3 regions of the Prochlorococcus sp. MIT 0604 genome follow, and region 1 is predicted to be linked to each of the others. Evidence: predicted binding sites of a transcription regulator. Region 1 holds the regulator's gene; each other region holds the start of a gene.
What was found. The regulator NtcA, encoded in region 1, controls nitrogen genes in cyanobacteria. The targets are predictions, from matches to a motif close to GTANCNNNNGNTAC.
Positions count from the first base shown of each region.

Region 2: EW14_RS06035 (molybdenum cofactor guanylyltransferase) is a predicted target of NtcA. The motif match lies at 5,572-5,585, and genes of this name have one in related genera.
Region 3: EW14_RS05530 (circularly permuted type 2 ATP-grasp protein) is a predicted target of NtcA. The motif match lies at 6,332-6,345, and genes of this name have one in related genera.

Region 1 covers NZ_CP007753.1:262,291-272,410, reverse strand. The annotation lists gene leuC (3-isopropylmalate dehydratase large subunit) at 1-547, shown strand, start outside; gene leuD (3-isopropylmalate dehydratase small subunit) at 547-1,170, shown strand; gene EW14_RS01435 (DUF3769 domain-containing protein) at 1,171-3,171, opposite strand; gene EW14_RS01430 (photosystem II reaction center protein I) at 3,193-3,321, opposite strand; gene psbN (photosystem II reaction center protein PsbN) at 3,430-3,582, opposite strand; gene psbH (photosystem II reaction center phosphoprotein PsbH) at 3,663-3,863, shown strand; gene pth (aminoacyl-tRNA hydrolase) at 4,006-4,608, shown strand; gene EW14_RS01410 (DUF3146 family protein) at 4,612-4,869, shown strand; gene EW14_RS01405 (hypothetical protein) at 4,850-5,287, opposite strand; gene EW14_RS01400 (DUF3084 domain-containing protein) at 5,288-6,253, opposite strand; gene ntcA (global nitrogen regulator NtcA) at 6,293-7,027, opposite strand; gene EW14_RS01390 (cob(I)yrinic acid a,c-diamide adenosyltransferase) at 7,226-7,807, shown strand; gene dcd (dCTP deaminase) at 7,812-8,405, shown strand; gene thyX (FAD-dependent thymidylate synthase) at 8,407-9,039, shown strand; gene EW14_RS01375 (thioredoxin domain-containing protein) at 9,043-9,588, opposite strand; gene EW14_RS01370 (phosphoglucosamine mutase) at 9,722-10,120, shown strand, end outside.
Region 2 covers NZ_CP007753.1:1,076,323-1,086,442, reverse strand. The annotation lists gene EW14_RS06060 (molybdopterin molybdotransferase MoeA) at 1-626, opposite strand, end outside; gene moaC (cyclic pyranopterin monophosphate synthase MoaC) at 639-1,118, opposite strand; gene EW14_RS06050 (nitrate reductase associated protein) at 1,226-1,687, shown strand; gene EW14_RS06045 (molybdopterin oxidoreductase family protein) at 1,697-3,808, opposite strand; gene EW14_RS06040 (NarK family nitrate/nitrite MFS transporter) at 3,844-5,397, opposite strand; gene EW14_RS06035 (molybdenum cofactor guanylyltransferase) at 5,619-6,224, shown strand; gene EW14_RS06030 (GTP 3',8-cyclase MoaA) at 6,214-7,275, shown strand; gene EW14_RS10075 (hypothetical protein) at 7,351-7,491, shown strand; gene EW14_RS09870 (hypothetical protein) at 7,677-7,982, shown strand; gene EW14_RS06020 (helix-turn-helix domain-containing protein) at 7,989-8,261, opposite strand; gene EW14_RS06015 (AAA family ATPase) at 8,556-9,953, opposite strand; gene EW14_RS06010 (hypothetical protein) at 9,953-10,120, opposite strand, start outside.
Region 3 covers NZ_CP007753.1:974,328-984,447, forward strand. The annotation lists gene EW14_RS05495 (ABC transporter ATP-binding protein) at 1-554, opposite strand, end outside; gene EW14_RS05500 (metal ABC transporter solute-binding protein, Zn/Mn family) at 691-2,232, shown strand; gene EW14_RS05505 (GTP-binding protein) at 2,310-3,659, shown strand; gene EW14_RS05510 (WD40 repeat domain-containing protein) at 3,647-4,720, shown strand; gene EW14_RS10325 (hypothetical protein) at 4,739-4,894, opposite strand; gene EW14_RS05515 (DNA gyrase) at 5,455-5,730, shown strand; gene EW14_RS05520 (hypothetical protein) at 5,755-5,988, opposite strand; gene EW14_RS05525 (hypothetical protein) at 6,020-6,256, opposite strand; gene EW14_RS05530 (circularly permuted type 2 ATP-grasp protein) at 6,384-7,826, shown strand; gene EW14_RS05535 (alpha-E domain-containing protein) at 7,828-8,769, shown strand; gene EW14_RS05540 (transglutaminase family protein) at 8,781-9,638, shown strand; gene EW14_RS05545 (hypothetical protein) at 9,812-10,120, shown strand, end outside.

The DNA of each region.
Region 1 (10,120 bases):
AACCGTAACTTGGGGTATCACTCCCGGCCAAAGTATAAGCATTAATCAACAAATCCCTCTTTTAGATGACTTATCCCCAAATGATAAATTAGTTGCAAAAGAGGCTTATGAATATATGAGTTTCAAGCCAGGACAATTAATAAAAGATACTCCTATTGACGTTTGTTTCATAGGTAGTTGCACTAATGGCAGAATCAGTGACTTAAGGGTTGCAGCTAAAGTATTAAAAGGCAAAAAAGTATCCAAGAATGTCAAAGCATTTGCTGTTCCAGGTTCAGAAAAAGTAGCCAGTGAAGCGAAACGAGAAGGTATAGATCAGATTTTTAAGGATTCTGGATTTCAATGGAGAGAGCCTGGCTGCTCAATGTGTTTAGCAATGAATTCAGATAAGCTAATAGGTAATCAGGTTAGTGCTAGCTCAAGTAATAGAAATTTTAAGGGCAGGCAAGGATCTCCCAGTGGAAGAACACTCCTTATGAGTCCAGCAATGGTTGCTGCTGCTGCAATTAATGGCAAAGTCAGTGATGTTAGAGAATTTATCAACTGATGAAATCAGAGTTTACCCCACCAATGGGAAAAATTACACAAATAATCGGGCAGTGTTTCTCCTTGATTGGTAACGACATTGATACAGATCGAATAATTCCAGCGCGTTTTTTGAAGTGTGTTAACTTTGATTCATTGGGTGAATCAGTGTTTGAAGATGATAGAAAAACTTTAAAAGGAAGGCATCCATTTGATCTAGAGGAAAACAAAAATTCCTCGATACTAATTGTTAATAGCAATTTTGGCTGTGGTTCCAGCAGAGAACATGCCCCCCAAGCGCTTATGAGATGGGGTATAAAAGCAATAATAGGAGAGAGTTTCGCCGACATTTTTTATAGTAATTGTATTGCGATAGGAATTCCATGTTTTACGCTATCTAAAAAATCCATAGAAGAAATGCAAAAATATTGCGATAATCAATTTTTATTTTTAGAAATTGATCTGAAAAACTCCCTAGCAAAATCAAAAGATTTAAATCTCAATCTTGAGATTAAGGAAAGCTCAAGAAAAATGTTTTTATCAGGAGAATGGGATGCCACTTCAACACTACTTAAGAATGAAAATTTAATAGAAAATAAATTTAATCAATTACCTTATATACAATTAAACAATAACTTGTTATAGCTATTGAAATCCATAAAGACTAAAAGAAATACCTCCTCCTTGATTATGAGGTTGATAAAAAATACCAACTTCATACGATCTTTTTTTCCAATTTAAAGAAATTTTAGAATCTATAAATTCACCATAATCATTTGAATTATTTGTTAAGTTCAAAGTCCCGATACTTTTAAGGATTATTGGTCCATATAATTGCTGATCAAGAGAAATATCTAAAGTGAAGTCCTCATAATTCTGATCAAACTTAAAAACACTTTCGCCACTATCAAATTTATAAAAAGGTAAAAAACTTATACGAGTATAGTCAAAAGTTTTATTTTTAAAATTACCAAATATTAATTCTGGACCTAATCCTAACCCTAAATATCCTTGATGATTTCCATTTTCATAGAAAGAATATGAGGCTTCAAATTTTGTATTAAGACTTAAGCCTTTATTGATTGGTTCAGGAATGTACTTATATGAAATATCAATAGATTTCTTTTTAGGTTCTACAATGCTAATTGGAAATTTCTGATCAAGAGAATAAAACAAATTACCTTTTAAGTTAGTTAATAATTTTTTATTATTTAAAGCCTCTGCTGTTATGTTGGCCAAACCTAAAGATAAAAATTCTGACTTTTTAATACCATCAACAATCCAAGTATTTTCTTTTTGTAATTTTGAACCATAACCTGAGAAAATTTCTGCTTCACCCAATGAACCATTCCAGACCCTCTCTCTATAAATTCCATAAAAACTTTTTTCCCATTTTGAGTCTAATAAATTAACTTCTTTACTCAATTCAGTTTTAAATCTAAATGCATCTGAAAATTTATTAAAATCAAGAGAATTTAAATTCTTGTCTATTTCTAAATCCCAATTTTTTATTGTGCCCCTTATCTGGGCATTTAGAGCAAAATAATCCTCAATAATTGAATTTCTCTTAACCCTATCTGAAGTGATTGATTCGTCCTTCTTTACAAAACTTTTAGAATACCCTTTGAATAACCTCTGAATTAAAAATTGAGGCTCTAAATCAAGAACAAAATCATCAGAAATTTTTACGGAATTAAATTTCCTACCAATAAAATACCCATCCTTATCTAAATTTTCATATCCAATATTCCATCTATTATCAATTTGAGAATTATCCAAATCAAACGCCCTATCACCTAACCAAAAAGGTATTGAAATTTTCTCTTCAAATATTATGTAATTTAATGCAGACTTGAATCTTAATTTTTCATTACTAGGATAAACTTCTAATAAATTAATTACTAACTTAGATTGTTTCGATTCAAGTAAATCATTACTCAACACTGCCTTCGTACTTTTCCAATTTTTACCATCTATAGTCATTTTCTTTGTAAAAAGTAACCAACTCTCAAGCTTACTTGGAGTATGTACGACTTCCTTGTTTTTTAATTCAAGCAAATTTTCTAGCTTATTTATATCTGATAAGCTGAAATTTGAGGATAAATCATTCATCAAAGTATCCGTATTTATAGATCCCTTAACATCTAATAGATATCCTTTTTTGGATATGAAACTGTACTCTAGTTGAGAAACTTTAAAAAGTTGTTCACCTAATATTAAAACTATATTGCCTTTAGCACTAATTTTTTTATTGAACTTATCGTATATTAAATTATCAGCTTTAAGGATTTTGCCTTTATACTTCACCTCTACATTGCCTTCCGCATAAATAACATCATCGATTTCTGACTGTTTATCAGATTGGATTACTAACTCATTTTGATTTCCACTAATGTAGGCCAAAAGAGTTTTTGAATTTTTCTTTAAAAATGTTTTATTAACTGATAATTGATCAGAATTATTAAAAGATAATCTTGATGTGTTTGATAGGATTTTCCTGTTTGTTATTTTTGAAAAATTAATTTGCGATATAGAGTTATCACTGTTTCCATTATCTTCTAGAAGATAAGCGGAAATTGATGGTTGTATACAATTAATAAATAAAAAAGAAGAAAATATAACTTTTTTTGAAATACCTGAAATCAATTGAAAAATTTATTTAATAGATTAATCTTGAGGACTTTCTAAGTCTTTTCTATTTGGTGTTCTTGTTGGATCACTTGCTAAAAATCCAAAAAGAAAAATTCCTACGAAGAAAAAAACAATAGTGTATACAGAAATTTTTAAGGCAAGCATGAGGTTAGGTTAGCTGACAGATTTATATTTTATTAAATTTATAATTAAACTATGATCAAAAGTTTACTTTTTGTATTTTTGGAAAATTTTGAAATACTTTAAAAGTGATTAATCATCATGATCATCCCATGGATCTGTAAGCTTTGCGGCTTTAGGTCCAAAGGCAGTCCAAAGACCAAAACCAGTTAAAGCTAGAAGTAATGCCAGAATTGTTACAGCTATGGAAACTGCTGGATCTGGTGCAGATGATAAAGTTTGCATCAATTTTGCTAAGTTTGTAAACAATTTATGTATAAGTTCTTATACAATAGCGAAATAATATTCGATTTAGTGATTTTAACATGGGTCAAAAAACAGCCTTAGGAAGCCTTTTAAAAGCAATTGGTAATTCAGGTCAAGGAAAAGTTGTACCTGGTTGGGGAGCAGTTCCTGTCATGACAGTAATTGGCCTACTTCTTTTAGTTTTTTTAGTTATTCTTCTACAAATTTATAACCAATCACTTTTATTACAAGGTTTCTCAGTAGATTGGAACGGAAACTAGATTTCAAAAAAACTATCAAGAAGTTATACCAATAATTTAAATTACTAAATAATCTCTTTTTAGAACTTTTGTTTTAATTTACTGGGTTATAGTTTGCATATATATAATTATTCTCAATGAAAAAAGATTGAGAAATAAAACCATGAAAGAAATATTTTTAATTGGGTTAGGAAATCCTGGGAAAAAATACTCAAAAAGTAGACATAATATAGGTTTTTCACTGCTAGAAAATCTCTCAAAAAAATATAATTCAAATTTTTTATTTAAAGATAAGCTCAAAAGTTCCTGCTCAGAATTTCAAATCAATGATTCTACTTTCAGATTATTTTTACCAAACACATTTATGAATAAGAGTGGTGATGCGGTCAGAGCAATAGTTGATTGGTACAAAATCAATTTAGATCAGATTTTTATAATAGTCGATGATAAAGATCTTCCGCTTGGAAAAATAAGATTTAGAAGAAAAGGAAGTTCAGGGGGACACAACGGGCTTAAAAGCATCATTGAACAATTGCACACACAAAACTTTAAGAGAATAAGAATTGGTATTGGGTCACCTCCTCTAATAGAAGGAAAAAATAATTTCAATACCATTTCACATGTATTAGGAAATATTTCTCTAGAAGAAAAATTGATATTGGATAAAGTTTACAAGAGAGTAATAGAATCCCTCGAACAACTAAATACAAAAAAAGAAGAATATATAATTAATGAACTAAATTCTTTTGGCAAAGACCAACCTTAAGAAATGCGTTCAAAACCTGAAACGATTGCCAAGTTAAGTGTTAAGGAATATTGCTTCTCAAAAAAGCAAATTCAGGGAGTTGTGGAAGCTAGTCAATTTAAATGGACTTTTACATGGTCTTTTCATAAAGGTTTATTAACAGTAAATCCACCTTTGGGAAGAGCATTAATTGAGAATGCCTTGTTGAGATTTTTATTAAAAAAAGATTATGAATTAGAAGCAGGGAATGAATATAAATTCACTATTTCAGCCAAGTTTTAAAATCTACATTTTGATTCAAAGTAAACTTCATTTTGCAATAGTCTTCTAAAATTATTAAAGCTGATATGGCATCAAGATTTTTATTAAAAATAAAAACCTCTCGAGGCATTAAAAACTTCAGACCACTAATTGGAAAAAGTTCGAAATATCTTGCTTTAGCCCTGTAAGTAGTATTTTTTTCCTCAAAAGTTATTATTTCTTTTTTAAAAAAATACAGCTTTTCTTTGATTGCTTTACTGGTTGTACCATTGCCAATAATAATTTGTGATATATCCTCAGCGGCAATTAAATTGCTGACATAATTCTCAATTAATTCACTTTTAACAATGATGGCTTGATAAACTTTTTTTTCACTAATTTCAGCTAAGACTAAGCCGCATTTACTTTTTCCAGGATCTATAGTTATTACTCTAGGCATTTAAGATGCAATTTTTAAAATATTTATTTCAACGACTATGGGTTCTAAAGTTTTACTATCTCTTAAAGATACTACTTCTAACTTAAATTTAATATTTTGATTTTCTTGAAGAAAGTCTCTAATTTTTTTTACAAAATTTCCATTTGTATTAATTTCACTAACTTGTGATCCTTTTGACTTAATTTCATCCCTTGTTTCTCTAAGCAATGCTTTAATTTTAGTATTTATTGATTTAAGATTTAAATCAGTTTCTTTAAGAATTGAACTTGTAATAACATCCCCTTTTTTGACTATAAATTTATTCTCTAATAAATCAGGAGATACAAAAACATAATTATCCCCTTTTAAAACATTTGTGGCTGATTTGATTAATAAAATCTTATTACCACCTCTAGCTGCTATTTTCTCAATTCTTGAAATATCATTAGGTCTCCATAAAAGAATATTTTTTGCTTCTTTATTAATTGGGATAACAATTTTCCTGACAAATTTATCAGCTTCATTAAAGATTTTTGTTAAGTCTAGTTTTATATTTGAGCTGGAATTGATCTCAGCAATAAATAAAGTTTGCCCCCTTTTAATAACAATATTTCCTCTCCTAAATTCTTTAATATTATTTTTTAATTGATTTAACTCCTTTTCTTTTTGCATAATTTTACCTTCAAGTTCCTTTCGTTCTTCCTGTAAAGGGATTAAAGCCTTTTTACTTTCATCTAAAGTTTTTTGCAAAAAAGGAATATCAACAAAAAGCCTTTGTCTGAATTCTTCACTTACTAAAATCAACAATCCTATTGATATTGAACTAATAAAACCACCAGTAATTATTGTTATTATAGTTGCTGTTTTTTTCGGTCTTAATTTTAAGATACTAAATCTTGCTTTACCAATCTTTGTTCCAAGAATATCCCCAAATGGTGCAATTAATCCTCCCAGGAATATTAAAAAAACAATTAAAATCCAAGCCACACGTTTGCATACCCTCAATACATCATAATTTATGATGAATCAATTAAATCTTTTTGCAAGAGCAATTGGATCGAACACTGTGATCTTTTTTCTTTCAATATTAAGAAGCCCTGAATCCTTTAAATCTCCCAATAATCTTGTAATGGTTACTCTTGTAGAACCAATAGCTTCAGCAATTGCTTGATGTGAAAGCCTTAGATCTATTGTGATACCTTTTTCACCTGCAACTCCAAAGTCTCTACAAAGAACCATTAAGAAACTTACTAAACGAGAAGACATATCCCTGTGTGTAAGAGTTTCTATCATGGTTTCAGTTTGCAGGATCCTACTTGAAAGCCCTTGCAAAAGTAATAGTCCTACTGATGCATCTTCCTCTATAGCTCTTAAAACAGAATTGGCAGGTGCTGTTATCATCTCAACCCTTGTAAATGCTATAGCATGGTAAAAACGATCAGATCTATGTCCTGTTAGAAGAGATAAAACACCAAAGAGACTATTCTCTCTTAAAAGAGCAACTGTTATTTCTTCACCTGACTCATAAACCCTTGATAATCTTACTGCTCCTCTTCTTATAAGATAAACCCTTTCTGCAGGATCCCCAGGGAAAAATATAGTTTTAGATCTCTCAACCATTTCTGTGCTTGCACCATCAAGACCTTTAATAACTTCCATTAAAGTTCTATTGATTGGAAAACGTTCTCCAATAGAGTTAATTTTACTTTGTCCGGAATGTTGCGAACTAAAGCGGTTGAATCCTCGTGAAGCAGGTATCATAAATATCTTAACTATTAAAAAATTTAAGGAGACGTCCTAAAATATCTTGTATCAACAGTAACAATTTTCAATTCTTATTAATTTACAAATAAGGCTTTTTCTGCCAGTTTCCACTTGATTAAGACTTTTTTAAGTAAAATTACACTATATGCAGTGTCGGTAGATTCTAATTATACTGCATGTAGAAAGAATTTAATAATGGTAAATAGTTCATCCCATATTTGTTCCAGAAATAATCTTGATGTTGTAAACATAAATACTGCTAACAAAGTTAACGTAAAAAGATTTACACAAAACGGGCAAATTCAAATCTATCATTCTTCATATCGAGGAAGCTACCCATCTATTATTAGAGATTCTCTAAGAAATGCTGCTCTTGGTAGAAAAGTGCTCTTAATACAATTTATGAAGGGAGGCGTAAAACAAGGAGTTGATAATGCAGTAAAGCTTTGCGGTAACTTAACCTGGATAAGATCATCACATTCATTTGATCAATATAATTCAGAAGAAATTGAAAATAATAATAATTTAAAAAAATCTATTCATGAATCTACTGTTGAATTATGGAACTTTTGTAAAAAAGAACTACAATCTGACGAGAACGACCAAATCATACTTGATGAAATTTTTTTAGCTATTGAGATGAAAATTATCGATAAAGATGATTTGATTTCAACACTTGAAAACCGATTTATATCAGGAGATGTAATTCTTACTGGTACAGATATTCCTAAAGATCTATTATTAATGGCCAACCAAATTACCGAACTTCGCTCATAAAACAATGCTAAAAAATGATCTCTGGATAAATCAACAGGCCTCGGAAGGAATGATAAAGCCCTTTCAGTCAAATTTAGTGAGGCATCTTGAGCCTGATAATAAACAAAAGCCAGTTTTGAGTTACGGATGCTCATCTTATGGCTATGATTTAAGACTTTCATCAAAAGAATTCCTAATTTTCAGACATGTCCCTGGTACCGTTATGAATCCCAAAAAGTTTAATCCTAATAATTTAGAAAAAACTGAACTTCACCATGATAATGATGGAGACTTCTTTATTCTCCCTGCTCACTCCTATGGTTTAGGAGTGGCTTTAGAAAAGATGAAAGTACCAGAAAATATAACTGTAATCTGTATAGGCAAAAGTACTTATGCACGACTAGGAATAATTGTTAATACAACACCCGCCGAAGCAGGGTGGGAAGGTCATCTAACCTTAGAATTTAGTAATAGTTCAGGTGCAGATTGCAGAATTTATGCTGAAGAGGGTATTTGCCAACTACTATTTTTTGAAGGTGATCCATGTTCTACAACCTATGAAGATAGAAAAGGAAAATATCAAAACCAACCAGAAAAAGTGACTCTAGCAAAAATCTAAAATGAGTAAAGTTGAGCTAATTTCGCTAACTCCCGATGCAGAAAAAACAATGGCTTACATTGCAAGAGTAAGTAATCCAAAAAATCAGGAAAATGAGGATTATTCAAAATTACTAAGTTATTGCATAAAAAATGAACATTGGAGTGTTTTTGAACAGTCATTTATGACCTTACAAATAGAAACTAACAGAGGAATCGCTGCTCAAATTTTAAGACATAGATCTTTTACTTTTCAGGAATTTTCACAGAGATATGCAGATAGTTCTCAATTGGGCAATATTCCCTTACCAGAGTTGAGGCGTCAAGATTCTAAAAATAGGCAAAATTCAATCCCCGACCTTCCTGATGAGTTAAAAAAAAGATTCAATGAAAAAATTGATTTACATTTTCAGGCTGCTTCAAAATTATATGAAGATTTACTTGCTGAAGGGGTAGCCAAAGAATGTGCAAGATTTGTTTTACCATTAGCAACTCCAACACGAATCTATATGTCTGGATCATGCAGGTCTTGGATACATTACATTCATTTAAGATCAGCTCATGGTACCCAAAAAGAACACAAGTCTATCGCCAAAAATTGCAAGTCTATTTTTAAACAATGCTTTCCTATTGTATCAAAATCTTTAGAGTGGTAAAAATTATCCATGACTACGTGGACTAACTTTATTATTTTTATTTTCTTGAATTGTTGAAAATTCAGCATTAATAATTTCCTCATAGGGTTTCTCTTCTTTTTCTAAATTATTAATAGATTCTCTTATTTTTATTTCATCTTGTTTACCAATAAAAGTAGATATTAGATTACCCTTTTTATCAAAAAGATTAACCTGAGGAATCCCATTTACAGCAAACTTTTGGATGTAATTTCCCCATTTTTGATTATCAACATTTAAAAAAACAAAATTAATATCTTTTTCGTATTCATCTTTAAAAGCAGAAACTTGTGGAGCCATTTCTTTGCAAACTTCACACCACTCTGCATAAAATTCAAGAAATGTAGGCTTATTATTTGTAAAAGCTATTTCAGGGTCAATAGATAATTCGCCAAAACTCTTTAGAAGATAAGTTGATTTAAAAAATAGACTTCTAAACAAAAGCAGTGAAATAAAAACAATAGATATAATTAAAATAAGTATAGTTTTTAAATTTGTCTTTAAGATTGGCTCTCGGCTTTCAGATTGCACTATTATGGTGTAACTAAGAGCATCTTAAATAAATTAAACAAATAAAGAGAATTGAAATCTATAAGCTTTTAATCAACTGATAAAATAACAATGAATAGTTATCAAAAATTTCTTTGATTCCTTATATTTAATTATGCAATCAATCTTTGGAACTGATGGAATAAGAGGAAGATTTAATGAAGAGATAACTTATTCTCTAGCCTACAAAGTAGGTTATGCTCTAGGCTCGACTTTAAAAAAGAAAAATCCAATATTAATTGGAAGAGATACGAGAATTAGTGGAAATATTCTACTTCAGGCCGTAACACAAGGTATTAGTGAAAGTGGCAAAAAATTTATCAATCTTGGAATTTGTCCAACCCCAGCTATACCTTTTTTAATCAAACAACAAAACCTCAGCAGTGGAATCATGATATCTGCAAGTCATAATCCGCCAGAATATAATGGCATAAAGATTTTTGATCATAATGGTCAAAAAATTAATAAAAGTTTTGAAAATAAAATTCAAAAATTAATTGAAGAGTCAAAACAA
Region 2 (10,120 bases), 810 kb from region 1:
CCTTTCTTTCTTGCAGTCCCTGATTTGATAAGTTCATCTCCAGTAATTAGTAAACCTAATTTAGAAATTTTGCTCACTTTTATAGTTTTTATCCCACAACTTGCTAATTTGCTTAAAATCCCAGGTGTAATCTTTACCCCTTTCTTGATTAATATTTCACCTTTAAATACTTGATCATTTTTTTCTCTAATCCAAGAGTTATTAAATGATTTTTCTTTTTTAAGAATATACTCATTTCCGTTTAAAAGTTCTAAAGAAACTTGTTCTTGAGGTATCACATAAAAACAATTATCTGGCACAAATGAACCTGTACTAATCGTTACAGCTTCACCTTTTTTAAGAAGTTCATTAAATGGCTTCCCGGGAAAAGACTCTCCGACAATTTTCCATTTATTCCCTTTAGTTGATTCTCCTAGCGCATATCCATCCATAACTGATGATCTATAACCTGGTATATCTTCCTCAGATAAGATTTCCTCCATAGAAACTTTTCCAAGTGCTTCGTCTAAATTGATCTCTTCCTTATGTAAAATTTCATTATTCACTATTAAAGTATCTATCTCTTCCAAGATTTTTTTAATAGCGTCATTTAAATAAAGACCCTGATTATTTATATCAATTCCCATTATTGTGAGTACTTAACTTCTTTTTAATATTCCATTCTTACCACCTTTTTTTTCTAAAAGGCGAATATTATCAATAGTCATAAAAGGATCTAAAGCTTTAAGCATGTCATATAGAGTGAGAAGACCAATTGAAACTGATGTAAGAGCCTCCATCTCAACACCTGTTTTCGAATGAGATTTGCAAAAAGCAATAATTTTAATTGCTTTCATTGATTCACAAATTTCAAAATCAATTGTGATTTTATTCAATGATAAATTATGACAGAGAGGAATAAGTTCTGAGGTTTTTTTTGCACCATTTATTGCAGAAAATCTAGCCGCTGCAAAAATATCACCTTTTTTAATTTTTTCATTTTTTATTTTTTCTAATATTTCTTTGTTTAAATTAATATATCCTTCTGCTAAAGCCTCTCTTTTAGTTTCTACTTTATCTGAAATATCAACTATGTTCATTTCTCCCCTTTCATTAATATGAGTTAAAGATTTATCCATTTCCATTAAGCAATTTATTCAATAATACAAAAAATAAAATTTTTAATAAAGCTAATATCAATTTTTTATACTTAGCATTAATTTATTAATAAAATATCAATTTAATTTTGGTTAACAGTCAATCAAATCATTATTTTAATTTCGAGGATGATTTTATTAAAGATTTAAGATGCATTCCTTTATGTGTAAGAAGGAAACTTGATTTAATTGGAATTAAATTAAAACTTACTCATTGGCAAGATTTTAATTTAATTGAAAAAAATAAGATAGTTGATTGGCCAGATTCAAAAAACGATCTTTTTGATTTAAAAATTTTTTTGAAAGAAATTACATCCAATTCAAAATATGGAGAAGCAAAAGAAATAGAAATTTCAATTAATCAACCTTGGCAAAATAAAAATAAAGTTCCTGACCAAGTTCTAAAATCGGCACTAGCAAGGGGAATTAATATTTCTGTTGAAAAATGGAGCAATTTAAACGAACTAGATAGATTTGCTTTTTGCAAATTAGTTAGACCCAGTCATGAACACAACAATTTGGATAGAGCATTTGATGAGATTCTAAAATAAGATTCTTGCCTAGTTTGGAACAATTATTACTGCACATGCTTTTAATTCTGGTTGTTTTGATATCGGGCATGACTTCTCATGCATCAAAGAGTTTACTTCACACATATTTTTTTGACTAAAACCCCAATGCATTGGTAAAAAAACTGTACCTGCTTTAATTTTGTCAGTAATCTGAACTTTTGCTTGAACTTCCCCTCTTTTGGATTTAATTTTTACTATTTCATCATTTTTGATTTTTAAAGATAAAGCATCTTTAGAATTAATTTCCAATAACGGTTCTGGATTCTTTTTTGTAAGTTTTTGAACTTTAGAAGTTCTTGTCATTGTATGCCATTGACTTAGATATCTTCCAATTGTCAAAATTAGTGGGTACTCATCTGAAGGGGGTTCAGCCAACCCTATAGGATCATCAATACAAAAATTTGCTTTGCCAGTCTCAGTTGGGAAATGACCATCTTCATATAATCTTTTTGAAGATTTACTAGGTACGCTGCCTTTAGGATAAGGCCATTGTTGAGGACCATGATTTTTTAATAATTGATATGATAATCCGCTCATATCGCATAATCTTTTTGTAGTCGTTTTTAAAAATTCATCATAAACTTCAGATGAAGATTCATATTCAAATTGTTTGAAATAGCCTATCTTCTGTCCTAATTCAGCAAATATTTGCCAATCTGGTTTTGAATTTTTATTCGATTCTCTGAAAGATGGGCAAAGGGTTACTCTTCTTTCTGAATTTGTCATAACACCATCTTTTTCGCTCCATTGAGCCGCGGGCAATACTAGATGAGCATATTTAATTGATTCACTTTGTTCATAAGATTCGTTGAGGATAATTAAAGGACATTTTGAAAGTGCTTTTTTTACAAAGTTTAAATTAGGCATGCTAACCAAAGGGTTTGTAGCTGCAATCCACCAAATTTTCACAGATCCTTTTTTTATAGCTTCTATTTGTTCAAATGCAGATAGACCCTGTTTTGCAGATATCTTTCCCTCAGGGAACCCCCATATTTTTTCAATTTCATTCCTATCTATTTTATTTTTTACAAACCTATATCCTGGAAGAAGGTGCGATAGTCCACCAGCTTCTCTCCCCCCCATAGCGTTTGGTTGGCCAGTCAAGGAAAAAGGACCAGAACCTTCTTTGCCTATTTGGCCTGTCATTAGATGAAGATTTATTAGCCCATTTACTGCTGCTGTACCCTCTTGCCTTTGATTCAAACCCATCGACCAGAGACTTAAAACATTTTTACTTTCTCCCCATAATTTTGCAATATCAATAATTGTTTTCTCGGATATATTGCAAATTTCACTTATTTTTATTAAATCCCATTTTTGTATATGTTTTACAAAATCAAAATAGCTTTCGGTCGACTTATCAATGAAATTTTGATCAGTTAATTGATTCTTATAAAGATAATTCGCAATCCCAATTAATAAAAAAAGATCTGTTCCAGAAGAAATTTGTAAGTAAAAATCTGCTATGGATGAAGTTTCTGTTTCTCTTGGATCGATTACTATTACTTTTAAATTATCATTTACGTTTCTTTTACGTTTTTTAATTCGATCAAAAAGAACGGGATGACATTCTGCAGTATTTGTCCCTATTAATAAAATTAAAGAGCAATGATCAATATCTTCATAACAACAAGGAGGGCCATCAGAGCCAAAACTTCTGTTATATCCAGCTACTGCTGAGCTCATGCATAGTCTTGAATTAGCATCAAAATTATTTGTGCCTATTGCTCCCTTGAGAAGCTTTTGGGCTACGTAATAATCTTCAGTATGAAATTGACCTGAGCCATACATAGCTATTGAATCAGGTCCATAATTCTTTATAGAACTCAAAATATTCTCTTTCAGAATTTCGTATGATTCGTCCCAGGAAATTTCTTTAAATTCTTTATTTAAATTTTCCCTGTAAAGTGGTACTTTTAATCTCCCATCTTTTAGGGTCTCACAAACTGTTGCTCCTTTTACGCACAATTTACCTTGAGTTGAAGGACTATCCCTATCTCCACTTACTAACCATTTATCATCAGAAACAGAACTTTTAGGCTTCATTTTTAAACCACAGCCAACACCGCAATATGGGCATTGACTTTTAGTAAAATTCATAAAATTTCTTTTATAAATATCTCAATAGTTATTGGTTAAACGTAATTTTCAGCTTTTTCGCCTTCATAAGCATCCGCGAATGATCCTTGAGGTTCCTTTAAAAAGAAATAACAGAAGAATCCAACTATTAATCCTGCTATACCTAAGACTTGGAAGAAGGCACTATTTGAAGCCGCAATTATTTCTGGAGAAGGATCTTTACCTCCACCCATCCATAAAGGTAAAAGGCTATAAATATTTAGATAAGTTACCGCACCAACATTTCCATAAGCCCCAACCAATCCAGCTATTTGTCCTGTTACTCTTTTTTTAACTAAGGGAACTAAAGCAAAAGTTGAACCTTCTCCTGATTGAACGAAAAATGAACAGAGCATAGTTAAAAATACAGCCATAAGAATTCCTGCTGATCCTGTAAAAGTTCCAGGTTTTATTAAAGACATCAATAGATATCCAAAACCTAATCCCATTGTCAGGAATCCCATTGTATTTTTTCTATTACCTGTTCTGTCAGATATTAATCCTCCTGCAGGTCTAGCTATTAAATTCACAAATGCATAACATGATGCCAAAATTCCAGCTACAGCTTTAGGTAAATCAAAAGTAAATTCAAAGAAACTAGGAAGCATAGAAACTACTGCCAATTCAGAACCAAAATTTACTATGTAAGTTAATTCCAAAATAGCTACTTGTTTGAATTCATATCTATCTTCTTTAGGGTAAATTTTAGTTCCTTTCAACAATTCAATATTTGTCCTTACAATTCCCCAAGTCTGAAAAACAAACCAAGCCAATACTGCAAGCAAAGCTATTGGATAAGTAGAAGAAGTTAGAAAACCTACCTTCTGAAGTCTCCAACATAGTACTGAAAGAATTGCTGCGAATGGAACATTCATTCCAATTAAACCCCAGAAATCTCTTATACTCGTTACTTCTAAACCAGCTGTTTTTGCAGGCCTTTGGTAGGGTTTTCCTGGAGGTGTGTCAGTCACACTAAAGAAATAAATAATTCCATAAACAAAAGAAATAATTCCTGTAAGAACAATAGCTCCTCTCCAATTCAGTACGGCTCCAGTTGGAAACTCAAAACCTCCTGAAAAAGACAAGAATCCAGCTACGGCAACAAGAGAAAGCGCAGAAAAAGCAGATCCAAAATTTCCCCATCCTCCATATATTCCCTCAGCTAATCCAATTTCTTTGGGAGGGAACCATTCAGATACCATTCTTATTCCGATAACAAAACCTGCTCCTACTATTGATAAAAGCAATCTCGCAATTACAAGTTGATTGAAGTCTTGCGCACTAGCAAATAATAAACATGGGACTACAGAAAATATCAAGATTGTTGAGTAAGTTTTTCTTGGACCAAATTTATCCAATAACATTCCAATCAAAACTCTGCCAGGAATAGTTAAAGCAACATTACATATTGCTACTGTCCTAATTTGAGCGACAGATAAACCTAAATCGGCTTTAACAGTAGTTGCAAGAGGTGCGAGGTTAAACCAAACAACAAAAGTAAGGAAAAAGGCAAACCAGGTGAGGTGAAGAGTTCTATATCTGCCATTCAAAGACCAAACATCACTTAACATGAAAATTTTTAAAGATTAATTTTTAAGCAATTTATATTTCGATCAATGCATTCATTTGTATTATTTAATACGAAATTTGAGGGGAAATAAATTCAAATTTTTTAAAAGGCTAAAATTATATTGTCAGTACTAAGAAAAATTCAAAATTGGGAATAATTAGCAATCTTATTATTGGTATTATTCGATACATAAAATACTCGTGGGAAAATATTACCTAAGTTATGGAAATAAAACATAAAAAATTTAAGGCATTCATCTTGGCTGGTGGCAAGAGTTCAAGAATGGGGTTTGATAAAGCACTAATTAAACATCATGAAGGCGGAAATTGGCTTACTCATAAAATAAAAATATTAAATACTCTTAATTTGGAAACTTTTGTAATAACAAATCATACTTCTCATTCAAAAGAAGTTGATAAAAGAAATAATGTTGGGTTTATTTCAGATGCCAAACCCTTTGATGGCCCTTTAACTTGTATAGAACAAATTTTTTCATCTTTTAAAAAAAACACTAAAAATATCCTGATTATCCCAATCGATATGCCTAATTTGAATACAAAATTAATTTATTCACTTATTAAATCATGGGAAAAAAATCAAAATTCTGCGGTAGTATCCCATGATGGAATTTTTGTACAACCATTATTCGGTATTTATCCCCTCAATGAAGAAAATCATTTTAAATTAAAAAAAAAGTTATCCTCTGGAAAGAAAAACTTTCTTGGATGGGTTGATCAAATTCCCCATAAATATTTCTATGCAAACAATGGAGATTTAATTAATATAAATTCGAAGAGAGAATTTTTAAATATGAATAATGGGACTTAAGCAATTGGAGGATAATAGAAAAAGAAAGTTAAAAGTTTTAAGGTTATCTCTTAAACAAAATTGCAATTTTTCATGCATTTACTGTAAGCCAGAAAATTATAGTTTAGATGTATTAAATATTGAACAATTTAAAAAATTAATTTTGGTCAGTTGTCGATTAGGGGTAAATTCTTTAAGAATTACTGGAGGTGAACCTTTATTAAGTTCTCAATTAGATGAACTTCTTCATGAAATTAAATTGCAAAGGTTAGAAGAATCAAATCCAATAGCAAATTTACAGGATATTTCTTTAACTACAAATGGATATTTGCTCTCTGAGAAAAAAGCTATTGAGCTTTTTAAAAATGGGTTAGACCGTATAACAGTAAGTTTAGACGCAATTGATCCTGATATTTTTTCAAACATGATTGGAGAGGAAAATAAAATTATTGGTAAAGAAAAATTATTTACTGTCCTTGAAGGAATAGATCATGCAATTAATGCTGGATTTAATCCAAAGGAGGGGAAATTAAAAATAAATGCAGTCATTAAAAAAGAGATAAATGATAATCAAATTTTTGAATTAGTTGATTTTGCAAAAAAAAGGTCTATAGAAATTCGCTTTATTGAATATATGGACGTAGGCACATCTAATAATTGGAAGCCATCAGATGTTTTTTTCTCTGAAAAAATTATTAGTTTATTAAAGAAGAAATATCGATTAAAAGACTACGGAAGAAAGGAAGGGCAAACAGCCAATAGATGGTACATCAGTGATTCAAAAAGTTTTATAAGTACAATCTCTTCAGTAAGTAATCCTTTTTGTTCAGATTGTAATAGGTTGAGGATAACTAGCGATGGTTATGCTTACACGTGTCTTTTTTCTAGTGAAGGTATAAATCTAAACCCATGGTTATCTCTACCAATTAATCTCCATGAACTGGAAAATAAAATCAAGAGCATTTGGGAAGCGAGAGAAGATAACTATAGTGAAGATAGATTTAAAAAATTAGAAAAAACAACTGACAAAAATCAAAAAATTCATCCATCAATGTCATATCTTGGGGGATAAAAAATTATTTAGTATAAATAACAACATCATATATTCTAAATTCGAGGGAAATTAGTTTCAAATTTATACTCTTGGATGCGTTTAGCGATCTTACTTGGTTTTATTTTTGGGGTAACTCACGGAACTGTTGTTTCCGGAAGTTATTCTGCTAACAATTATGAAAATAATCAATCATTTTTTACTCAAAAAAATTCAAATATATTTTCTTCACTTTAAAATTAAGTTTCTTATTTTTTAATAAGTTTTTGTATAGTAATGAACAACTTATAAATTAAATTGTACTTATAGTTAATATGTAGCGTAGACTACAAAAACGTTCATCTCGTTTTGCGAGCCGCATTAAGATTGAAGCCAAGGAACGGGGACTTCGGTCAAAAATGAAATTTAGTCACATAACTATTATGTCTAATAACGTATCTACCTCAGTAAGGAGTAACAATACTACTGCTATATTTGCAGGTTTTCTTGGGGCATTTGTTGTTGGTTCTCTTGGAGTACAACTTGTAAGAACCCATAAGCCTTCTTTACAATCTCAAACGTTAAAAGTTCCAGCTGTTATCGCTCATCAATCAACTTTATGGTCAGCTTTAGGAGAAATAGATACTCCTATTGTTAAAAATAAAGTTTCTACTAAAATCAAAAGTCATGGTGTTGCCCCAGTTATAGGATCAGAAGCAACTCTTTGGTCACCTCTGGGAGGAAATTAATTTTAATTAAACCGAATTATTAAAAAAAAGGGGCTTAGCCCCTTTTTTAATGACATTAGATTTTTTAAACTGAATATTTGTTCTAATTTTTTCCCCTAAAGATGGAAGATTTTGCGGCTCTAATACTAAATAAACTCTTCCTGATCTTTCTAGATAAACATAGTCTTCTAATAAATCTCTTTTGAGAAGTCGATAGATTGTTTTAGTGCTTTTATAGCCTAGTCTTTTAGCTGTTTCGGAAATCGTATAAGCTTCCAAATGCAATGATTTTGGTTTCATCTTTAATTATTTACATTTGATGAGATAAATTGCTACAACTTAATTTTAGCTATTTGTATAATCGGGAATTTGTAAAAGTGTGTCTAATTATGCAATCTTTTACCTAGAAATATTGAGCGCCTCGAAATCACCCACCCACTTACTCTAGAAAGGACCCAAAAGATAATATCGGTTTCTTTTTTCATAAATAATTTCGAAAGTTTTTTACTAAAGGTGCCTAATGTGTCTATGCATCCTAAGTATCTGAAGTGTCCAATGTCTAAAAAGATCAGACGGTTTAGTCACCTAAGACATCTAGTCAGTTAAGACAATTGTTGGTGATATTTTAAAAACTACGCATCTACCTTTATCAGTTCTTCTGGTTTCGCTTATTAATAAACCCTTTCTTTCTAATGCTCTTAATGACCTGAGAGCAGACCTATCACCAATCTTTAAAGCCTTTTTAATGTCACCAGAAGTTGTTTCTAGAGGTCTCCTATCTTTCACCTCTTCAAATACCTCAGCTTGAGTGTCTTGTAATCGTGCTATTTTTTCTTTTTCTTTGTGCCTTTCAATGACATCAGTTGCATCTCCATCAGATTCAAAACCATATTGAGTCTGCAAAATTATTGCCTCTAAAGACATTCCTCTACCTTCAGTTTCAAGAAGTATTCTTTTATCCTGACGATTTTCGTCTCTATTAAACCATTTTAAATTTATAACTTGAGATACTGCAGCCGGAAGAGCAGTTGAACCCCTTGAAGCTATCACAGCACCAGATCCTAAACTTTGTTTGCCACTGTGGTGAATGACAATTGTAGTTACTCCAAAAGGCGCCACAACCTCTTGAAGATCTCCAATTGGGCCAGCAAAACTGGCGTCAGATTCTTTAAGTCCGAGAGGTGCAACAACTTTTGAGTAACTATCTATCAACAATAAACATCCCTCATTTTTGCTGACTAATTCTCCAATACGAGATAATCCAGAATCATCAAGATGCAATGATTCATTTTGTGTAAATAAGCCAATTATCGGGTTTAATAATTTCCATTTATCTTTGCCTGTTTGTTCTGCGAGACCAAATCTATTCAGAAGTGGTAACCACCTTGACCTGGGCATGTCAGTCCCAACAATAAAAATCGAAGGACACTTACCAATAAACTTTTTACCCAAATAGGAATCTTCAACGCCTCGACTCCATTTGCCAATCAAGTCAACAACTAAAGTAGTTTTTCCAACTTTAGGAGAAGCAATAAGAAGGTTTGTATCGGATTTCATTATTAAATCCTCAACTAACCAAACCTCTTGTGGTGCATTTATTTCCATATCTGGAGCAAGCATTGTCACAAGTCCTTTAGATCGTTTACGACCTTCCCAAATCTTTGCTCTGATTTCGTTATCTCTTAGATTTAATCCAAGATTTTTCGCTTTATCCCTTAAGTAAACTATTCTGTCCTTTGGTTGAATTTCACAATTACCTTTAAAAAAGGTATCTACTTCGTCGTCAAATGAATTTAACCTTTCAGTGATTGTTTTTGCTTCCCTTTTCTTATCTTTAATTTGTTTATTAGCTGGCTTTTGAATACTTGTTCTTTTATAAGTTTTATACAAAGTGCCAAAAGGACTAATGGCGTATTCGTCTGAGCTAACTTTTTTAGTTTTTTCTTTAGCTATTATTTTTTGTGTTTCTGGATCTTTTTTGTTGTTACTCATTACTTAACCTCCCTTGAAACAAGGTCTTTAAGCATTTTTTTGCTATATCGAGTTCCTTTCTTCTTTTCTTGTCCTTCCTTGGTATGAAGGAGTAATGCCTCTCTACATTTTTCTAAGTTGTAAATACATTTCCCTTTTTCTTGTCCATTACCTATCCGATAAAAACA
Region 3 (10,120 bases), 710 kb from region 1:
GGTGGGTCCAAAGCTGCACAAGGTTCATCTAAAAGAAATATTTTTGCTGGAGACATAAGAGTTTTTGCTAATAGAGCTCTTTGCTGCTGTCCTCCTGAAAGAGAATCGAGTCTTCTATTAGCCAAACTTGCAATGCCTACTCTCTGCATTGTCGCCTCTAATTCACAACATTTATTAATCCAAGAATTAGGATATGCTAGAAGAGTCTTAATTTGAAATGGGTTATTACTTCTTGATTTTGAATACTTTATTTGACCAAGAGATACCAATTTTTCAACTGTAATGGGGAACTTCCAATTCATAGAACTTCTTTGAGGCATAAGTGCCACAAGAGCTCTAGATCTATATAAATTTTCACCGTCAATTTTTATTTCGCCTTTATCTGGAGTATTTTGTCCTTGCAAAATTCTCAAAAGAGTTGATTTACCTGCGCCGTTTGGGCCAACTAACGCTGTTAGAGTTCCAGGTTTAATCTCAATAGATACCTTATTCAAAACTGGCTTACTTTTTTTTGCGTATGCAAAGGTTAAATTTTCAGCGACTAAAGTAGCCATTAATTAATTGTTTAAAATAGTCACTTTACAAGCTTACCAATAATACAAGTTGCGTATTATTTTCATAACATTTGATACCTTCACTTGTCAGGTATAATGAAAATGATTATCATTTTTAGGTATTTAATTATTTTTCATGTCAATTTTTAAAAGACTCCTAACAAATAAAAAAGGTTCGAGTAAGTCATTTATTAAAAATTCCGTAATCGCTGGAACGATTATATTTTCTGGTTTTGGGCAGGATGTTATGGCTAAAGGAAAGTCATATATAGCAGTAGAGCCACTAGTTTGTGATTTAGTTAAATCAATTGCATTACCATCTGACGAAGTTACATGCTTAGTAGATAGAAAACAAGATGTTCATGACTTGAAGATCAATCCAAGGCAAGCTCAATTACTAAATAGAGCAGATAAAGTATTTACTCTTGGTAAAGAAATGACTCCAAGTATGAGAAATTGGGAAAATAAAAAGAATACTGTTGTTGTAGGTGTTAGTGCAATAGACGTAGATGATCATTCTGATCATGGAGGTCATGATGATCATTCAGACCATGGAGGACATGACGATCATTCTGAACATTCAGCTAAAGTAGATGATCATTCTGATCATGCAGGTCATGATGATCATTCAGACCATGGAGGACATGATGATCATGCTGAAGGTGCTTTCGAATGGGCAGGAAAATTTCAACTTTCTAAGGGTTCTTACAAATGGTCATTTGAAAAAGTCGATGGCGAATATGCAGATCCTGCAATGAAGATGGTAATTCTCAAATCTAATGACATAGAAGGGTCTGAAGATTTAGCCAAAGAATTATTAGGATCTAAAGACTCAATAAGCAGAAAAAATGATGGTATTTTGATAGCAAGTAATAAAGCTTTTGTTCTTAACTTTGATCAAAGAAAAGAAAGTACTGTTTTTAACGTGGATATCAAAGAGGATGGTCAATATATATTTTTTACTGAACACATGCCTTTTGAGTTTGAAGCAACTCAACACTTTTTTAAAGACGTTTCAAATAGTGATGTAGAACCAATAGCACAAGTTCCAGACGAAGGAGAGGGGCATCATCATCATGATCATGGAGGTCTAGATCCACATGTATGGCATGATCCGCATAACATCATAAAAATGGGAGATCTTATAAGCAAAAGTTTAAAGAAAGATATTTCAGTTTTTAATAGAGGTGACAGAAAACTAATTAATGAAAGATTCGAAAAAGCTGATTCTCTCTTAGAAGGCTTAGATAGTTGGATAGTCGAACAAGTAAGCTCTATTCCTGAGGAAAACAGAGTAATTGTCTCTAAACACAAAGCAATGGAATACTACGGGGATGCATTTGGTTTTGAGACCATTAGTTTACTTGACTTTCTTGGAGACTCCTCAAGCTTAAGGCCAGACAACATAAGTTCTACTTTAAAAATGTTAGATGAAGAGAAAGTTCAGGCAATATTTCCTGAACAAATTCCAGCATCTAAGTTATTAAGGAACTTAAGTAGACAAAGTTCGGTTCCTTTAGCTTCTAATCAAATATTCGTTGATGGATTGATGATGGATGGTAATACGGTTTCAGTAGCTGTTCACAATACTTGTACAATTGTTGATTCATTAGGTGGAAGCTGTGATAAAGAATCTGGCTCCAATCTTGAGTCTGAATGGTACAAACTTTCAGATTAAATTTTTCTAATAAAAACGGTTTTCATTTCTTATTATTACTATTATTAAACTATTGTTTATTTAGCAAAAATCAGTAAATGAGCATCAAAGATAAAGTTCCCGTAACCATCCTCACTGGATTCTTAGGTTCAGGGAAGACTACTTTGCTTAATAGAATTTTAAGTGAAGAGCACGGAAAAAGAATAGCCGTAATTGAGAATGAATACGGTGAAGTAGGTATAGATCAAGGGCTCGTAATTAATGCCGATGAAGAAGTGTTTGAGATGTCAAACGGGTGCATTTGTTGTACTGTTCGCGGTGATTTAATAAGAGTCCTTGGCAACCTAATGAAAAGAAGAGATAAGTTTGACTATGTTTTAGTAGAAACGACAGGATTAGCAGATCCGGGACCAGTTGCTCAGACATTTTTCATGGATGAGGAGATAAGTTCTGAATTCACTCTTGATGGAATTGTAACTTTAGTTGATGCTGCCCACATTGATCAGCAGCTAGGCAGGAGTGATGAAAGTTCAGAACAAGTGGCATTTGCAGATGTTCTAGTCCTTAATAAAACTGATTTGGTCTCTGATGATGCACTAGATACTCTTGAATCGAGATTGAGAGATATGAACCGAATGACCCGAATTATTAGAGCCGAGAATGCCAAAGTACCAATTGAAACAGTCTTAAATCTAAGTGCATTTGATCTTGATCAGATCCTTAAACGCAGGCCAACATTCCTTGAACCAGAATATCCTTTTGAATGGACAGGTATTTATGATCTTGATGCAGGTAAATATGAATTAATGCTAGAAGAAGGACCCGATCCAGAAATGTCATTAGTAGCCCTCGCTAACCAAGGAGAGAGTGAAGACGAACTTAAAGATGGTGCTGAATTCTCAGTGAGACTTTATGCAGAAAAAGCTAATAGTTTAGATCCTGGAAATACCATCCCATATGGAGAACATATAAATCTCAAATTGGAGGATAAAGGAAATAAATCCTTCATCCTTAACATAGAAAAACCAACAAAAATAGGTTTGTTTACACAGCACACCGCTGAAGAATTCAATATGAAAGTCATTAAAAGTGACGAAAATAAAGAGATTCCATTCAATACTGAAAGATTCTGGCAAGCAGAGCACGAACATGATGATGAAGTAGGCTCAATTGCTATTGAGCGTTTTGGAGATGTTGACCCAGAAAAACTAAATACTTGGATGGGTAGACTCCTATCAGAAAAAGGAGTGGATATATTCAGAACTAAAGGTTTCATAAGTTACTCAGGTAACCCAAGGAGAATAGTTTTCCAAGGAGTTCACATGTTATTTACTGCACAACCTGATAAAGAATGGGGTAACGAACCTCGTAGAAATCAACTTGTTTTTATCGGTAGAAATTTAAATGAGAAAGAGATGCAAGAAGGCTTTGATAAATGCCTGATATAGAACCATTTAGCCCAAGAGGCATGTTCCATGAAGGATGGACTGCTGAAGTTAACGATTACGCCATAGCATGTGGCTGGGCTCTTAAAGGAAAACAATTTATTGTTGGCGACGTGGCAGGAGGTATTTTTGCGTTCGAAGGAGATACTGGAAAAATCATTTGGAAAAAAGAAAATACACACTCCGGTGGTCTACTAGCTATGGCAATTCATCCAGAGGGTGAAATTTTTGCAACATCAGGTCAGGATGGGAATGTTCAAATTTGCAATTGCTACGAAGGTAAAGTAATTAAAACGCTTGATCTTGGCAAGGGTTGGGTAGAACACCTCAAGTTTTCTAATGATGGTTTATTTCTAGCGATAGCTTCCTCAAAAAAAGTATACGTTTTTAATGAAATTGGAGAAGAGAAATGGATCTCAGAAGACCATCCAAGCACAGTAAGTGCAATAACATGGTCAAATAAAAATGAGCTGGCAACTGCATGCTACGGCAGAGTGACATTCTTTGACATAGTTAATAATAAAACGAATCAAAAACTCGAGTGGCAAGGATCATTGGTCTCTATGGAATTAAGCCCAGATGGAGATATAGTTGCCTGTGGGAGTCAAGACAATTCAGTTCATTTTTGGAGAAGATCATCAGGAATGGATGCTGAAATGACAGGATACCCTGGAAAACCAAGTCACCTTTCTTTTGATGAAAGCGGAAAATTATTAGCGACAAGTGGCAGTGAAAGAATCACAGTATGGAGCTTTATAGGGAATGGTCCAGAGGGCACTATGCCAGGAGAGCTATGTCACCATACTGAACCTATTTCCAGCCTTGCGTTTTCAAATAAAGGTATGCTTGTAGCCTCAGGATCTAGGGATGGTTCCGTTGTCGCAAGTTTCCTCAAAAATGACGGCAATGGTGATCCCGTTGGGGCTGCATTCGCAGGAGATTTAGTAGGGGCAATATCATGGAGACCTGATGATTGTGCACTTGCAGCAGTCAATGCAAAAGGTGTTGTAAATGTATGGAAATTTAAAGTTCGTACTAACCTTTTTTCAAAGGGATTTAAGTAAAAAGTAGAAATTTATTAATTACCAATAGTTAGCTTTTAAATGTCTTTCCATACAAATGACCTCACAGTCATTATCTATCCCTTTTGGGTGAATATCGCAATATGAGAGACATTGAAAATATTCGTCTATGGGATTTGATTTATCAGTTTTACAAACTTCTTTCGAATGATTCATAAAAGATTTCCTCAATTATTTAAAATTAAGATAGACGAATTAAATATCAAAAGAAATAAGCAAAACTTACTAAAAATATCTCAAAAAAATTAGCTCAATTGATTCCTACTCTCGGACATTTTTAATTAAAAAGCAATGCGTATAAAAACGGATTGTCTTTAGAGAAATATTTTCCTAATTTTATATTGTTGAGTTCTAGGAGGTCTTTCAAAATGATCGATAGCCTGCCTGAAATTTCGGAATAAACCGAACTAATTTAATTAACTGCTCCAATTATTTTTTATTAATGTCTAAGCTTCCTTCTTCTGCATCGTTTAGGTGCCCTTTGAGAAACAAGCTTAATTCTTGAGTTTTTGCCCCAGTTAAAGACAATTAGTTAATTTTGGTAAGCATTAGCTTAATAGAAGTTAGCAACAAGGATCCATGATTTAGGTGCGTTATTAACTTCAGTAAAAAATATAAGTAAGAGATAAAAGAGGGCTTAAATAAGCCCTCTTTTTTGTTATTAGATGACTTTCTTCTAATTTTATAGATAATGATTAAAGCAATAAAATTTTAAAATGGTTCAATATTATTGCCCATATTGTAATCCTAAATATCAATTTCAAAAAAAATCCTCAAATGGTACTTTGATTTGTGGCTTGTGCGGAGAGGATCTTGTAAAAAAACCATTTATTAGGTTGAACCAGATAATTGCTCTTTTTGCAGCGTCATCATTACTTCTACCGTTAATATATACTTTTATTTTTTTAATTAAAAATCAAATAAATCCTCCTAAAAAAAATTATCAAGCAAATGGTAATTTAATGATAATTATCAAAGAAACACTTTCATAAAACAATTTAAAAAATCTCGAGAGGTTAACCTCTACATAGTGATTTATTTAAACAAGAATTTTCACTATCAATATTTATTTGAGCATCAATATTTTTTAATTTGTTTTTATTACTTATTACTTTAACTTTTTGGCCGCAATGTTCATTACAACCACCATTAAATAAATTATGTGCATACAAATTAGAAATATTCGTAAGTGATAAAAGAAAAATTATTTTATAAATTAGATAAAAATAAGACTTAATCCTTAATATCATTTTCTCAGAATTAGTAAATAAATAATATCAGTTAATTCCAAGGAGTGTTTATAAGTCCCCAGATATCAAAAAAGAAAAATAAAACTGCAATAACAACAAGATCCCATGCTCTTTCCCTAAAAGCCCAAGGCGCAATAAAAACTTCCCCAAGTCCGTGAAGTGCCGCCCCTACTGGTAGATGATCAAGAACCAGCAAACTGTGAGAGAGGATAAAAAGAAAGCTTGCGAAATATCTAAAAAATACATATTGCCAATTACTAGAACCCATACCTTTAGATTTTTAAAAAATATACTTCAATGATCAAAATAATGGTATAGATCGAGTCAAGAGATATTATTTTTGGTAGCCATAAATACGAATAAAGATATAAAGCTAAAGTAAAAGTTACTAAATGATGAAATATATGTTTTCAAGTTATCAGCCTAAAAATAGTTTTGATGAATACTTTAAGGACAATGTTAACTCTGCTAGAGAAATATTGATTCCGCTTCTTGCATCTTTAGATAATATGGGACTTGAAGAATTAAACAGGAATCACTCTGCCGCAAAAAAATTATTACTAAGACATGGTGCGACTTTTAGATTAAACGATACTGGTCTAAAAGGTACTGAGAGAATATTACCTTTTGATCCACTTCCCAGAATAATTAGTAAAGATGATTGGGTAACGTTAGAAAATGGCCTAAAACAAAGACTTGAGGCAATAGATTTATTCCTAGATGATATTTATAATTCTCAAAAAATAATAAATGATGGAATAATTCCAAGAGAATTAATAGAGAGTTCAGAAGGTTGGAGGCCTCAGATGATGGGTTTCAAACCTCCACTAAATAAATGGTGTCAAATTTCAGGACTTGATTTAATAAGGGATAGAAAAGGAGATTGGCATGTTTTAGAAGATAATTTAAGATGCCCTTCTGGGGTTGCTTATTTTTTAGAAAATAGATTAGTTATGAAGAATATTTTTCCTAATCTTTTCTCTGGCAGAATAGTAAAACCAATTGATGAATATCCATCATATCTTTTAAAAACGCTTCAAGACCTTGCTGTTTGGACAGATACTCCCAAGATAGTTCTACTAACTCCAGGAATTTTTAATAGTGCTTATTTTGAACATAGTTATTTAGCTCAAGAAATGGGCATCCAACTAGTTCAGGGTCATGACTTAGTTTGTAATGATGATTATGTGTATTTAAAAACCACCTCTGGATTAAAAAGAGTAGATGTCATTTACAGACGAATTGATGATGATTTCTTAGATCCTCTCAATTTCAGAAAAGATTCCTGCCTTGGTGTTAGCGGATTACTTGATGTTTTCAAGGCAGGTCATGTTGCTTTAGCAAATGCACCTGGGACTGGAATAGCAGATGACAAAATGATTTATTCTTTTGTCCCAAAAATGATTAAATATTATCTTGATGAAGAAATTATTATTAAAAATGTAGAAACGTATATTTGTCATTACCAAAAGGATCGAGAATATGTTCTAGGAAATTTATCAAAACTTGTTGTTAAGTCTGTATCTGAAGCAGGGGGTTATGGAATGTTAATTGGACCTCACTCAACAACCAGTGAAATAGAAGAATTCGCTAATAAAATTAAAAAAAATCCTAGAAATTTCATAGCACAACCAACGTTAGAATTATCTACTGTGCCATCGTTATGTGATGGAGAACTATATCCATGTCACGTTGATTTAAGACCATATATCTTGAGAGGGAAAGATTCATGGGTTAGCCCAGGTGGGCTTACGAGGGTAGCATTAAAAAAAGGATCATTAGTCGTCAATTCTTCTCAAGGTGGTGGATGCAAAGATACATGGGTTGTAGGTAAATAATATGCTTTTAAGTCGTGTAGCAGAATCTCTTTATTGGATAAATCGTTATTTAGAACGCGCGGAAAATATATCTCGTTTCGTGGAAGTAAGTGAAGCAATGTCATTAGATTGTCCTCCAGGAAGTGCAGAACCTTGGCTCCCATTAATTGAAGCATCAAGTGACAGAGAATCTTTTGATAAAAGATTCCCTGAGAAAAAACCTGATGACGTTATTAATTTTTTAATAAGAGATCGTTTAAACCCAAACAGTATAATTTCTTGCATTCAAATGGCAAGAGAAAATGCACGACAAATCAGAGATGTCATGACCACAGAAATGTGGGAACAAATTAATATTTTATATTGGAATATGCAAGAAGGAGAAGCAATATGGAATAAACCAAGACAAGAACAATTAAGCGAAATAAGGAGAGAATGTCAGCTTTTTTATGGAATTACAGATGCGACTCTGAGCAAAGATCTTGCGTGGAGATTTAGCATTCTTGGAAGATTAATCGAAAGAGCTGACAAAACATCAAGAATTTTAGATGTTAAATATTATTTACTATTGCCCAGCTTAGATGAACTTGGAGGAGTTCTTGATGAGCTGCAATGGATCGCACTTTTACGTTCAGCTGGAGCTTATCAAATGTTTAGGAAAGCAGTGCAAAATTCTATAAAGCCTAATTCAGTTGCGAGATTTCTTTTACTTGATCCAATCTTTCCGAGATCAGTTAGATACTGTCTTGATGGAATAAGCAATACTCTTAAAACGATAGATAACTCTCCATCTCCTGAAAATCCTTCAGAATTAGAATGCATGAGAGGTTTGCTTAAAGCAAAGTGGAGTTATATCAGAATTGAAGATATAATAAATGATGGTTTACATGAGGCAATCGATTCATTGCAAATGGATTTAAATAAATTAAATGATCTCATTCAAGAAAAATATTTTATTAATTAATAAGTTTATTAATGAGGATTAAATACATTCACAAACTTGAATATAAATACGAAGACCCTGTTCAATTAGGCGAGCATAGATTATGTATAAAGCCAAGGTCAAATGGCTTCCAAAAACTAAAGAATTTTGAATTAAATATAACCCCAGATCCAGAAATTATTTATCCATTACTTGCTGCCAGCGGAGAAGAGATTAATAGAATCAGATTCAATGGATTAACAGATAATTTAATTATTGAATCAATCAGCGAAGTTGAAACTATTAAACATCCAAACATTATTGATGGAGTTAAAAATAGAGATTTAACATTACCTTTTTGTAGAAGCATTATTAACAGAGATTTACAGGGTGCATTAGAGGGATGGATGCCAAATGGACAACACGATCCCTCTGCCGTAGAACTGGCCCAAGAAGCCTTAGCAGGAAGCATTAATAACGCATTATCATTTACCTACCAACTAATAGAGATTATTCAAGATCGGGTTAAATATACCAAAAGACATACAGGTCCAGCATGGCCGGCTAGCAGAACACTTAGAGAACGTATAGGTTCATGCAGAGATTTAGCAATGCTAATGGTTGAAGCTTGCAGGTCTATAGGTATCCCAAGTAGGTTTGTAAGTGGTTACCATTTTGAAGATCCTTTACCATCTGAGATGGATTTACACGCTTGGGCTGAATTATATATTCCAGGTGCTGGTTGGAGAGGTTTTGATCCCAGCGGAAAAGGATTGATTGATGATAGATATTTAACATTGGTATCCTCTTCAAAAGCTAATTTAACCTCCGTAATTACAGGAAACTTTATAGGAAAAAATAATCTAGAAAATACTTTATCTTGGGAAATCAAACCTCTTGAAATTAAATAAACATTAAATTTTTAATCTTTTAAAATAACAAAAAATATAAAAAATAATATGTTTCTTTTTTAGTGTTAATTGATACGTTCTTAGATATATATATCTGTTTTCATTTGTTTAATCTTTAAAGAAAATTGAACTCAAGTTTAGAAATTCCAGTTATCAAATCAAATAAATCAAAAATGTTTGAATTGATAAGTTATGAAAAATTTCGCGATACAAAAGATGTCAGATTTTTTGATATTAGTGTTAATGAATCAAACTACAGAGATCTAGTTATTCACAGTGGTCCTGCGGTTAGTCCTCCAAATGATGAAGATTTTAATAATTGGCAATTTTACATACATCACAATCAAGAAGATAATCTATTAGCTATCTCCGGGGGTAGAACATTTTTCCTTGTCAATTTTGGTTGGGAATATCCTTTTTATAAAGTTAGATTAGAATCTTGCGGATATATTTTAAGGATACCTAGAGGAACTTTTCATAGA